DNA from 3 places in the Vibrio sp. 378 genome. Region 1 is predicted to be linked to each of the others. Evidence: predicted binding sites of a transcription regulator. Region 1 holds the regulator's gene; each other region holds the start of a gene.
What was found. The regulator MetJ, encoded in region 1, represses methionine synthesis genes. The targets are predictions, from matches to a motif close to TTAGACNTNTANANGTCTAA.
Positions count from the first base shown of each region.

Region 1 (4,528 bases):
TATGCTGCGCGAGGATCTCTTTAATTAAAGGGTATGAACGAGCGCGATCAACCTCTGGTTGAGTTCCCGCTTCTGCACGTAAAAACGCTCGTGCATCTTGTGCAACCGCAGGGATAGAACGTTGAGATAATAACGCGGCCAATAGGCGAGCAGACCATACTTCTCCGTGTCCCAGTACCGCAGCTTTTTGCGCATTAGTGAGTGGTGCAGTTAGCTCCGAGAGAGTACTGAACTCATCATGTAATAAAGCTAACAGCTCTTCTTTTGCTTCACTCTCCAACAAGCTTTCTATTAGCTCAGTTTGGAACTGTCTCAAGCTTTGAAGCGCTTCATGCGCAATTCGGCCATCTTTACTTAACCCTTCCAAAAACTCAATCAAGCGGTTAGTGGTTTTTCCTGCAGCAGATACGACCACAAGATCATTTTCTGTCGAATACTCCTTGAGAATACCCACAACGCGTAAGTAGCATTCTGGGTTTGCTAAGCTACTGCCACCAAACTTATGCAGCTGACGTTGTACAGTCATTGTTATCGTCTCCTATTACTGGGTAGCTTTAGCGAACGCTTGTTCTAAATCTGTGATGAGGTCTTGTGCATCTTCCAAACCGACAGACAAACGCAATAGTTGATGAGAGACCCCAGCCTCCGCCAGCGCCTCCTCACCCATTGCACGGTGCGTCATGGATGCCGGGTGGCAAATCAAACTTTCTACACCACCTAATGATTCAGCTAATGAAAACAGTTGGAGCTCTTTCACAAACACCTTTAACTGCTCAAACGAACCAGCAAACTCAAAACTCAACATAGAGCCAAAGCCCGTTTGCTGCTTTTTAGCGATGTCATGACCTGGATGTTCCGGCAGGCTTGGATGATAGATAGTTTTAACTAACGCTTGTTTCTGTAGGTAAGCCAGTACCTGCTGTGAGCTCTCTTCATGAACTTTCATACGAGCACCAAGCGTACGAATACCTCGCAGTGTCATGTAACTATCGAAAGGTGTGCCCGTTGCACCAATACAATTGCCCCACCATGCAAGCTCTTCTGCATGCGCTTCTGTGTTGGTGATGATTACCCCACCAATTACGTCCGAATGACCGTTGATGTACTTTGTTGTGGAGTGGATAACAAAATCCGCACCTAGCTCTAAAGGTTTTTGGTACACGGGTGTCAAAAAGGTATTGTCCACCGCAACTAACGCGCCGACTTGTTTCGCTTTTTCACAGGTAGCTGCAATATCCACTACGCGAACCAGAGGGTTTGACGGAGTTTCTAGCAAAATGAGTTTTGGTTTTTGTGCCAATGCAGCATCTAAAGCCTGTTCGTCTGATTGATCGACAAACTGAACCTTAAAATCGCCTTTGCTAGCTCGGGTATTAAAAAGACGATAGGTGCCGCCATAACAATCGTGAGGAGCAATAATGAGATCATCTGGGCCGAGAAAAGCGGAAACCCATAAATTTAATGCCGACGTACCGCAGTTAGTAACAACCGCTCCTTTTCCAGACTCAAGTTCAGATAGCGCACTTTCCAACAGTCCGCGGTTTGGATTACCAGATCGTGTGTAATCATACTTGGGCACTTCACCAAAAGCAGGAAAACCATAGTTAGTGGAAAGATAAATAGGTGGAACGACAGCATGATATTGGCTGTCTGATTCAATACCAGTGCGTACTGCAATGGTCGCAGGTTTGCGAGTGCTCATGGGTGTATCCTTTCACGGGTAATGACTTCTAAATAGGAATGCGCTATATCTAATGAGTAACATAAAGTGATCAACACGCTTCCTTTGCTGTTATGTTCACTTTACTCGTCAAAAAATGAGACGTCAACACTTCTAGACGTCTATATGTCTTTGCTTATGGCGGTAAATGCAGCTAAAATCAGCACCTAAATTATTTTTAACCGATTACATAAATGAAGGTGTGCAATGGCTGACTGGAATGGCGAATACATTAGCCCATATGCAGAGCACGGCAAAAAAAGCGAACAAGTAAAAAAAATTACCGTCTCTATCCCGCTAAAAGTTTTAAAGGTGCTAACTGATGAGCGTACTCGCCGTCAGATCAATAACTTACGCCATGCAACCAATAGCGAATTGCTATGCGAGGCATTTTTGCACGCGTACACAGGTCAGCCACTTCCGACAGATGAAGACCTTCGTAAAGACCGTCCTGATGATATTCCAACAGAAGTAAAAGCGCTGATGACGGAAATGGGCATCGAATTTGAGTCATTCGACGAAGAATAAAAAAGCCTGATAAGAGGTTTCAGGTAATAACTCTTGCCTCGAGCCAAATGAATGACATAAAAAATGGGACGCAATAGCGTCCCATTTTTTATGTATCACATCTGAAAGATATATTACTCTGCCATGTAGTTTTCAGGCATCTCGATACGAGCTACACCTGAATTAACCGCCGCCTGAGCAACCGCTTTTGCAACACGTGGTAGCAAACGTGAATCCATTGGTTTTGGAATAATATAGTCCGCACCAAACTCTAGCTTATCAACACCTGCAGCCTTCAATACGGCTTCAGGTACAGGCTCTTTTGCTAGCTCACGAATCGCCTCAACGGCTGCAAGTTTCATTTCATCATTGATTTCACTTGCACGCACATCAAGAGCACCGCGGAAAATGAATGGGAAACACAATACGTTGTTAACTTGGTTAGGATAATCACTACGGCCAGTACCCATGATCAAGTCATCACGAACTGCGTGAGCAAGTTCCGGCTTGATTTCAGGATCCGGGTTAGAACATGCGAATACGATTGGCTTATCTGCCATCAACTTCAACGCTTCCGCTGGCAATAGGTTTGGACCAGATACACCTAGGAACAGATCTGCACCTTCAATCACGTCTTCTAGTGTGCGCTTATCTGTATTGTTCGCAAATAGCTGCTTATATTCATTAAGATCATCACGACGAGTGTGAATCACACCTTTGCGATCTAGCATGTAGATTTTTTCGCGCATTGCGCCGCATTTGATCAGAAGCTCCATACACGCTACAGCGGCAGCGCCAGCGCCAAGACAAACAATTGTTGAATCTTCAAGTTTCTTACCTTGAAGTTCGATTGCATTCAGCATACCCGCTGCCGTTACAATAGCAGTACCATGTTGATCATCGTGGAATACTGGTACATCACAACGTTCAATCAGACGCTTTTCAATCTCAAAACAGTCTGGTGCTTTAATATCTTCAAGGTTGATACCGCCAAAAGTGTCTGCAATGCTCGCAACAGTATCAACAAATTCATCGATCGTGCGGTGCTTAACTTCAATATCAATAGAATCAAGACCTGCAAAACGCTTAAACAGTAACGCTTTACCTTCCATCACTGGCTTAGATGCAAGTGGACCTAGGTTACCTAGACCTAGAATAGCGGTACCGTTAGAAATAACAGCAACCATGTTCCCTTTTGCAGTGTACTTGTACACGTTATCCGGGTTTTGTGCGATTTCACGCACTGGCTCTGCAACACCAGGGCTGTAAGCAAGGGCAAGATCACCCGCCGTTTCCGCAGGCTTTGTCAGTTCGACAGCAATCTTTCCTGGAGTTGGATAAGCATGGTAATCCAATGCTTTTTGGCGATGTTCTTCTTCTGGAGTGGCTGCTTGGTGGTTGTCTTCAGACATGGACGTTTCTCTTTTTTATTTTTAGGTAAGGGGGCATAAATTCTATCGGATAGAAATCAAACTTCATAGGCAAGATTGCGAGCAATATCCTTAAAAAGCCGATAATAAAAGAGATTAGACCAGATAACGGGGTTAAGCACCTGATTTTCGAGTCAGGTGCTCTTTCTTCTTACTATTATTGGAGTATGCAAACTCAGAAAGTATCGTTACTCTTCGTCCACGTATTGCGCTTGGAGATAATTCTCAATACCAGACATTTCAATCAAGCCAAGTTGCGTCTCTAGCCAATCAACATGTTCTTCTTCATCTTCAAGAATATCTTGGAAGAGATCTCGAGACACATAATCTCGAATGTCTTCAGCGTAGGCAATCGCATCTTTTAAATCTGGAATAGCCGCCATTTCAAGCTTTAAGTCACACTCGAGCATTTCCTTGGTATCTTCACCAATCATCAACTTACCTAAATCTTGTAGGTTCGGTAGGCCTTCAAGGAACAAAATACGCTCAATTAGATGATCGGCATGCTTCATCTCATCGATAGATTCGTGATATTCCTTGTCTGCTAGGTGCTTTAAGCCCCAGTCTTTATACATTCGGGCGTGAAGAAAATACTGATTAATAGCGACGAGCTCGTTACCGAGCACTTTATTGAGATGTTGAATGATGATTGGATCGCCTTTCATGACAAAACCCTCCTCTTTGGCTTCATTTAAATGTAGAAGCAAATGAGAAGGTGTCAAAATGTAAGGCAAATAATTACTGCATACTTACAGCAATTAGCTGGCTTGTTTAAATTCCGTGTAACTAGTTTCCGCTAAAATTTCCTTGGCCTGTCTGATGCACTTACCACATTGGCTGCCCAATGCCGTGCACTTTTTGATTCCTTTAA
Region 1 is NZ_JAWOUO010000019.1:46,694-51,221, forward strand. Features, by position in the region: gene R7Q48_RS21875 (bifunctional aspartate kinase/homoserine dehydrogenase II) at 1-526, opposite strand, end outside; gene R7Q48_RS21880 (O-succinylhomoserine (thiol)-lyase) at 542-1,702, opposite strand; gene metJ (met regulon transcriptional regulator MetJ) at 1,928-2,248, shown strand; gene R7Q48_RS21890 (malic enzyme-like NAD(P)-binding protein) at 2,362-3,639, opposite strand; gene bfr (bacterioferritin) at 3,846-4,322, opposite strand; gene R7Q48_RS21900 ((2Fe-2S)-binding protein) at 4,416-4,528, opposite strand, start outside.

Region 2 (4,528 bases), on a different contig from region 1:
AGCAATATGGGAGCGAGCAAGACATTGAGTATCGTTATTTGGCCTCGCGAACCGTTACGGTTTACAGCCAGAGTGTTGATGTTGTTCGAGCGGCAATCAATGAAATAGGTGAGCTAGGAAAACAAGGCGTTTTGCTTAACCAAGATCCTTATGCAAATCGTGTTGAGTACAGCTTTACTAAGCTGAATGATGTGAAGCCAGACATGATCGAAGAAGCGACTAAGAATGCGCGTGAAGTGGCTGAGAAATTTGCGAAAGACTCACAGAGTTCACTGGGTAAGATCAAACGTGCAACTCAAGGGCAGTTCTCGATTTATGACCGAGACAGCAACACGCCTTACATTAAGAAAGTACGAGTGGTATCGACGGTTCAATATTACCTTTCTGACTAAGTAAAAAGCCGCTCAGTACGAGCGGCTTTTTTAATGTGGTGACTTAAAGAATTGGATTAATGTCCTGAGTTGTCAGCTCTGCCTCGACAACATCAACTGGCGTGTAGTGCTGGTAAATCAAGAAACCGTCTTCTGAAGTTTCATGAGCGTCTGGCGTATCAATATACGCAGTACATGTGTAGCCAATGCTGTAAGTACCCGGGCCGATGTAACCAAACTCGTAGCTGTAGGTTGTATTACCTTCTTCGTCTTGCGATTCATTCACGTTAGCTACCGCAACTGGCGCGTTGAGTGGATCTGTCGCACCCATATCGCCCATGGTTGAGCGATCCATTGAACCTGTATACAGATAAACAGAGTGAACGGCAGGAACGTCATTTATTGCATTTGATGCGGCACTGTCTGCTTCACATGCTTGATACTGAATTTCACTGACTTCACCACTAATATGACCTGATTCTGATGCGTTTACTAAGCTTACCGCATTAGAGTTCATGTTCATGTAATCTTTGCCTGTTGGATCCGCCAGACCTTTGCGTAAGCCAAACTCGACAACATAGCTATTATGACCAGTATGAACTTTTACATACTGACCTTTTTGCGAAAACTTTAAGCGACCTTGATCGCTCGTATCTGGTTTAAAACCAAAACAGCTGCCTCGGCTAGGTACAACTAAGCCTTTGATGTTGCCGTCTGTCTTCTCTACGTATGACAGTGTTGTATCGTTTAATTGTTTGCCGTCTTTAGCGTACACACACATAGCATAATCACCAGGAGCGATGTCCTGTTCGTGAATGATCGTTTTAGCGTTGCTTCCCTGATATTCCATTAGATCAACTTGGTGTAGTGCTCCATTGTCACTAGCATCTAACAGAATGTGTTCTCCAGTTTGCTCGCCAGTTTCAGGGTCAAATGGTACAAGGACAACATCTTGAAACGCTAAAACGACTTTGTTGGCATCGTTGACAGGAGCATCGGAAACGCTGAGAGAAAAAGTGGCTGCTTCTGTATCGGATGAAGAGTCGTCGCTACCGCAGCCCGTCAATAAAAGACCACCTGAGATAGCAAGTAAAGGATAGGTATATTTTTTCATTATGACCTCTTGTTTACACTGCTGATAAATGTAAAAGGCTAGTCTCAAAGTCGAGAAATGATGTCATTGTATTGTGATAGAGAGGTCAATCTTCAATGGTGCTATATACAAGTCCTTTTTTATAAAACTAAGTTCTTAACTGTGATGAGGGGAGTTTGATGATAGTCAAGCTGGCTTCTTTCTTATGAGCGTAAGTTAGTATGACTTATTGCTAGAAGGAATTAGTATCATGGCATACAAGCACTTTATTAGAGAACTACTGGGTTTAGCGATTGTTGTCTCTGTCGTCTTTGGCGTATTAGGCGTGATGTTAGAGCTCTTCGCACTGACGGCACTTTGGGAGCATCAGCAAACGATAGCCGATGTTTTCTTCCATGAATCTCTCTACTTCATCGTATTTTTAATCCCACCATACTTCCTCTGGAAGTTGATTAACCGTCCTGAATTGGTTTCTGCTGACCAAGCTTATTTGGCAATGAAGTTAGAGGCTGAAAGTCGACAATGAGTCGATTTAGTGAGTAATGAAAAGAAGAGGCTATGAGAAAACATTAGCCTCTTTTCTATCTGATTCGTGGGGCAAAGTATTCGCTGCTTTATTGATTAAAAAGCTGCTTCGATTGTGCCTTTGAAAGTGCGATCGAGATAATCACGAATCGCTTGAGATTGATAAATAGAAACGAACTTTTTATACGCTTCATTATTTTTGTCTGCGTCACGAGTGGCGATGACCATGACTGCTAATGGGGCGTCTTTTGCTTCAAGATAGATACTTTGTTTCTTCGGATCTAAACCAGAAGACATTACGTAGTTCATTGTAATCGCAGCCGCGTCCACATCATCTAATGTTCTTGGTAGCTGAGCGGCATCTACCTCGACAAATTCAAATGATTTTGCGTTTTTTGTGATATCAGTTAGGGCGGCTTTATGGCCAACACCCTGTTTCAGCTCAATTAAACCTGCATCGGCGAGTAGCAACAGACCACGACCACCGTTGGTAGGGTCATTTGGAAGCGCTATACGTGCATTGTTTGGAAGCTCTTGCAGTGAGCGATACTTATTGGAATAAAGCCCCATACGCATAAGAATGGACTGACCAATTGATACTAATTGGGCGTTATGGCTACTGTTGAAGTTGTCTAAAAATGGCTGGTGCTGATAGCTATTAATATCGATGCTACCATCGCTAAGAGCGGCATTAGGTGTCACGTAGTCAGAAAACTCAATGACTTCGACATTCAAACCTTGCTTCGCTGCCTCCTTCGCTACCGCCTCGACTACTTGTGCATGTGGTCCAACTGTCGCGCCCACTTTAATGACAGAGTCATCTTTTTCTCCACAAGCGCTTAAGCCGACTACTGCCGTGAGAATCAAAGCTAGTTTCTTTAAGTGACCAATACTTTTCATTGTAGCTCCATTTTTTATTTTAGACGTCCATACGTTTATATGTCCATCCTATCAGAAGTTGTCTGAGGGTCAATGGTTTAAATCACGAGCGGACATTTTGTTTCATTGCTACATATAGAAAGCCGGATAATAGTTAAAGAAAAGGGGAAGAGGAAAAGCTATTACGAGGTTAGTGACGAGTTACCGCAACTGTACCCAAAGATATAAGATACAAAAAAAGCGTAGTAGGTATTAACCTGCTACGCCTTTCGGAATATGGTGGCCCCTCGCAGACTTGAACTGCGGACCAATCGATTATGAGTCGACTGCTCTAACCACTGAGCTAAGGGGCCTTAATAGGACAACGATTATAGGGGAAGCGTTGCAAGGTGTCTAGATACCAACTAGGGCAATTGCGCTTAGTTTTTATCCACTTAGAACAGTAGATAATAAAAAAGGTGACCTAAAGTCACCTTTTTTGATTTCTAAAAGCTTGTATGTGCTGCGATTATTCGTCTAGGAAGCTGCGCAGAGTCTCTGAGCGGCTTGGGTGACGAAGTTTACGTAGTGCTTTTGCTTCGATCTGACGGATACGCTCACGAGTAACGTCGAACTGCTTACCAACTTCTTCTAGAGTATGGTCAGTGTTCATGTCAATACCAAAGCGCATACGAAGTACTTTCGCTTCACGTGGTGTTAGACCTGCAAGCACGTCTTTTGTTGCCACTTTAAGGCTAGTTGCTGTTGCAGAATCTAGCGGAAGTTCTAGCGTTGTATCTTCGATAAAATCACCTAGATGCGAATCTTCGTCGTCACCGATTGGTGTCTCCATTGAGATAGGCTCTTTAGCGATTTTTAGAACTTTACGAATCTTGTCTTCTGGCATTTGCATGCGCTCTGCCAGTTCTTCCGGTAGTGGCTCGCGACCCATCTCTTGCAACATTTGACGAGAGATACGGTTTAGCTTGTTGATCGTTTCGATCATGTGTACCGGAATACGAATCGTACGTGCTTGGTCCGCGATTGAACGAGTGATTGCCTGACGGATCCACCACGTTGCGTAAGTCGAGAACTTGTAACCACGACGATACTCGAACTTATCTACCGCTTTCATCAGACCGATGTTACCTTCCTGGATCAGATCCAAGAACTGTAGGCCACGGTTGGTGTATTTCTTCGCGATAGAAATTACAAGACGCAAGTTTGCTTCAACCATCTCTTTCTTCGCACGGCGAGCTTTTGCTTCACCGATAGACATACGACGGCTGATGTCTTTAATGTTTTGTACGTTTAGAGAAGTCTCTTCTTCAATCATTTTTAGCTTAGCGATTGAACGACGGATTTCTTCTTCGTTACGTTTGATCTTTTCAGCGTATGGCTTGTCTGAAGCAAGAACTTCATCCAGCCAAGCTTCACTTGATTCATTACCAGTGAACAGCGCGATGAATGATTTCTTCGGCATTTTGCCGTATTCAACCACTGACTTCATGATCAGACGCTCTTGAGTACGAACGCGATCCATAGCAGTACGCAGTTCATTCACTAGGTGATCAAACTGTTTAGGCGTTAGACGAAACTCGCGGAATACGTCTAGCATCATTTCATTAGCAACGGTTGCTTTCGGGCTGTTATAGCCGTACTCGTTGATTGCTAATTGAAG
Region 2 is NZ_JAWOUO010000009.1:148,340-152,867, forward strand. Features, by position in the region: gene R7Q48_RS17300 (SIMPL domain-containing protein) at 1-392, shown strand, start outside; gene R7Q48_RS17305 (DUF4382 domain-containing protein) at 436-1,485, opposite strand; gene R7Q48_RS17310 (hypothetical protein) at 1,715-1,990, shown strand; gene R7Q48_RS17315 (MetQ/NlpA family ABC transporter substrate-binding protein) at 2,086-2,889, opposite strand; tRNA gene R7Q48_RS17320 (tRNA-Ile) at 3,146-3,221, opposite strand; gene rpoD (RNA polymerase sigma factor RpoD) at 3,377-4,528, opposite strand, start outside.
Region 2: a site for MetJ is predicted at 2,909-2,928, ahead of R7Q48_RS17315 (MetQ/NlpA family ABC transporter substrate-binding protein). Genes of this name have one in related genera too.

Region 3 (4,528 bases), on a different contig from region 1:
TTGTACTCAGGTGAAGTAGCTACAGTAATTTTTGTTGCTTTCGGCATGAGACGATGATTCGCTATTATTGGATAATCTGAAAACGAAAGTTAACAGTTAAGAATAGAAAAACGGAGACCACAGTCTCCGTTTTTATTTGCTGTAACGATGTGTTACGCCAGCTCAGCACGGAGCTTCTTCGCCGCTGAAACCAGATTCGCCAATGCCGCTTCTGTCTCCTTCCAGTTTCGTGTTTTCAGACCACAATCTGGGTTTACCCACAAACGTTGAGCCGGAATTTTTTCTGCCGCTTTCTTGATTAAACCTTCAATCCATTCTTCCGTAGGAATGTTTGGTGAGTGAATGTCATAAACACCAGGGCCAATTTCGTTCGGGTAATTGAACTCTTCAAATGCTTTCAGCAGCTCCATATTTGAGCGAGATGTTTCAATGGTAATGACGTCCGCATCGAGTGCCGCAACCGAATCAATGATTTCATTGAACTCGCTGTAACACATATGAGTGTGAATCTGAGTTTCTGGTTTTGCACTTGCCGCAGAGACCTTAAACGCATTTACGGCCCATTCTAAGTACGCTTTGTGATCACGTTTTTTGAGTGGTAAACCTTCTCGAATGGCTGGCTCGTCAATTTGAATGATATTTATGCCTGCATCTTGCAGGTCAGACACCTCATCACGTAGTGCCAAAGCAAGTTGCTGCGCAATTTCTTGACGTGTGATGTCTTCACGTGGGAACGTCCAACATAAAATCGTAACTGGTCCAGTCAACATGCCTTTCATCTGTTTGCTGGTTAGCGACTGGGCGTACGTCGACCATTCAACCGTGATCGGTTTTTCACGTTCAATGTCAGCAACTACAATGGCAGGTTTCACACAGCGAGAGCCATAACTCTGTACCCAACCAAATTTGGTCGTTTGAAAACCCGCTAAGTTCTCAGCGAAGTATTCCACCATGTCGTTACGCTCTGCTTCACCGTGAACTAGCACATCTAGGTCGAGCGCCTCTTGACGTTTCACTGCGTCAGCAATATGTCCTTTAAGTGCTTGGATATATTCAGACTCAGATAATTGACCTGTACGATAAGCGCTGCGCTGCACCCGGATTTCACCCGTTTGAGGAAAAGAGCCGATTGTCGTTGTTGGCAACAAAGGCAAGCCCAATACTTCAGCTTGATGCGCAGCACGCTCTGCATAAGGTGCGCTGCGCTCGGCAAGTGACGCGGTAATGTTGTTTAAACGCGCTTGTACTTGAGGTTTATTCACATGTGTTGCTGTCTTGCGCACTTTTATTGGCTGGCTGTAGGTATCACAAGCGAGAATCGCATCTTGATCACCATCGAGTGCGCGGCCAAGCAAGGCGACTTCTGTTACTTTTTGTTTTGCGAACGCAAACCAGCTTTTCACTTCCTCACTGAGTTCTGTTTCCTGTTCCAGATCAACCGGGCTATGTAGCAAAGAGCATGAGCTCGCAACCCAAAGGTTGTCGCCCAGTTTTTCTTTTACTGGCTGTAGACGTTCAAGTTGCGCACTCAAATCCGAGCGCCACACGTTACGACCGTTGACCACGCCAGCAGACAGCACCCACCCCTCCGGTAGTTTGGCAACCACGTCGTCAAGCTGCTGAGGCGCGGCAGATAAATCGATATGTAAACCATCTACCGGAAGCTCTACAATTTTGCCTAGCGTATCGCTTACGGAGTCAAAGTACGTCGTTAGCAGCACTTTTACATCGCTTCGAATCACTTGGTAGGCTAGCTTAAACGAATCAGCCCATTTGCTTTCTAGCTCCAGTGACAAAATTGGCTCATCAATCTGAACCCACTCAACACCTTGACTTGCGAGCTTTGCCAAAATAGCTTGGTAAGCCGTAAGCAATCGTGGCAGTAGCGTCAGGCGATCGAACCCTTCTTCTACCTCTTTACCTAAGTAAAGATAACTGACTGGGCCAAGCAAAACTGGCTTCACTTTATGCCCAGCTTGGGTTGCTTCGTTGACTTCTTCAAACAGTTGAGGCCAACTCACTTCAAATGTATCGTCCTTGCTAAATTCAGGTACGATGTAGTGGTAGTTTGTGTTGAACCATTTAGTCATATCCGATGCTGCAGCGCCCGCACAGCCGCAACCCGCTTGAGATTGACCGCGACCCACTTTGAATAGCGTATCCAAATCAGGGAAACCGTCTGCGTGACGTTTTGGCACGTGACCCAGTAACAACGTGGTCGTCAGTACATGATCGTACCAAGCAAAATCGCCAGCGGTGGTAAAACTCAAGCCAGCATCTGTTTGCGTTTGCCAGTTTTTAGCGCGCAGATCTGCTCCAACCTTTTTAAGCTCTGCTTGATCAATTTCTCCGCGCCAGTATTTTTCCTGAGCGAATTTTAATTCTCGTTTTTCACCGATGCGTGGATAACCTAGTACGTGCGTTGTTGTAGCCATGTCCCTATTCCTTTTTCAATCTTGTTTAATTTGTTTGGGTCAGAGTATCTTTCGTCATTAAAGATGTCTGGATGGCTAAACTATCGCTCTCATCTGCGGTTTGAACAACGTCCATTTATTCAACTTGTTTATTAAAAAAATTCATCATGAGGCGACATGATTCGCAAATAAACACAACAAATAGACGTCTAGACGTTTACATATCCATTTTTTGTCGTTAAGTTATTTACACGATTGCTATTCTGTTCATAGCAAGCAACAAAGGATGAAAGGAATTCATGATAGAGCTAAAACATTTGCGGACACTAACTTCGCTTCGAGACACTGGCTCTCTAACGGCAACAGCGACCGCTTTACATCTCACTCAGTCGGCACTGTCTCATCAGATCAAAGATTTGGAGGCGCGAATTGGAGGGCAACTGTTCCTGAGAAAGACTCGTCCGGTGAAGTTCACTTCAGAGGGAGAAATCCTATTGCGTCTTGCAGAAGATATCCTTCCGAAACTCGCAAGAGCAGAAAATGATTTAGCGAGCTTGAAAGAAGACGTCAATGGCCGATTACATATGGCCATTGAATGTCACTCTTGCTTCCAATGGCTAATGCCTGCACTTAGGGAGTACCAACTTGCTTGGCCTAGCGTAACATTGGACTTTTCCTCTGGTTTTGGCTTTGAACCACTCCCAGCTCTATTGGCAGGCGAACTCGATCTCGTTATTACTTCCGATATCCAACCTCGATCCGAAGTCCACTACGAGCCTCTATTCGACTTTGAAATGCGTTTAATTACCGCAACCAACCACCCATTGGCGGAAAAAGAAATTATTGATCCGCAAGATCTCGCAGATCAAACCATGCTCTCTTATCCGGTTCAAAAACAAAGGCTAGACGTCGTAAAACACTTTCTTCAGCCAGCAGGAATAGAACCTGCGAAATGGAAGCAAGCCGACAACACTCTCATGTTAGTTCAGATGGTCTCTGCTGGATTAGGGGTGGCGGCACTACCCAATTGGGCGATTTCTGAATTTTCTCGCCAAGGTCTTATTACCAGTAAACCTTTCGGCCAAGGCTTATGGCGTCGCTTGTTTGCTGCAACGCGTCACTCAGAGAAAGAAAAGCGTTACTTACAAGCTTTTTTCGCAACCGCGAGGCTACAATGTAAAAGCCACCTTGACGGAATCAAGGTGGCTTAAAAGATTTGGGTTATGAAAGGCTTAGCGTTGATATGCTTTAAATTGGTTAGTCAATGGATCGTACTGATAACCGAGCATATCAAGCTTGCCGACTACAGACTCTACATCCATCTCATACACTGATACTAACTCGTCAAAACTGTCGCACTCTAAACGTAGCTTTTCGTTGACGATACCTAGCAAAATAGTGCTGTCCAGATTACCTACATTGCTTAAATCCATCGCGACTCTCCTCTTCGACAAGGTATATAAACAAGCGTAGTAGTAATCACGCGAATTTAAAGTGAGTGCGATCTAAAACGTGATCACCTTATACCCAAGCACCAAGAAAGCACTTGGATATAAGCTGTCTAGCTTTGTCTTTAGAATAGAGGTTAAGCCGCGAGAGAGAATAAACCTTGCAGGCTCGTCATCGACGCGAGTGCTAGAAACAAGGCAACGCTCAGTTGCACCTTTTCTGGTTTCTTATGCGTAAAAATATGCCAACACCACACAATAATTGAAGAAATTAGCATAGCTAAAGACAGCAAGATCGGCTGTGTCGCAGCGTTTAGTGTGGCTTCATTTAACTGGTAAGAAGCAAACAACGTTGCGATGACTAATAGCATTCCAGACACAATGCCCGTAACTGGTAAAATACGGTGAAATGCCTGTAATCTGCTGCGAGCTATCGTAAGCAGCAATTGAGAAAATGACGCCCCAAGGAAAAATATCATTAGCGCCATCGCTATCGATGCTGGCCAGCTTGATTGCTCAAATACTTGAATACTCACATACGCAAAGGCCAAACCATTCGCTAAATGCATCGCCCATAGTGGCCCTTTTTCACGCGTTTTCTTGGTTTGAACCTGAGAATAGAAGTAGAAAATAGCAAACACGATCATAAATGCTTCAATGCGAAGT
Region 3 is NZ_JAWOUO010000003.1:139,521-144,048, forward strand. Features, by position in the region: gene R7Q48_RS07160 (GspS/AspS pilotin family protein) at 1-19, shown strand, start outside; gene metE (5-methyltetrahydropteroyltriglutamate--homocysteine S-methyltransferase) at 153-2,435, opposite strand; gene metR (HTH-type transcriptional regulator MetR) at 2,714-3,625, shown strand; gene R7Q48_RS07175 (DUF4250 domain-containing protein) at 3,647-3,847, opposite strand; gene R7Q48_RS07180 (hypothetical protein) at 4,000-4,528, opposite strand, start outside.
Region 3: a site for MetJ is predicted at 2,616-2,635, ahead of metE (5-methyltetrahydropteroyltriglutamate--homocysteine S-methyltransferase). Genes of this name have one in related genera too.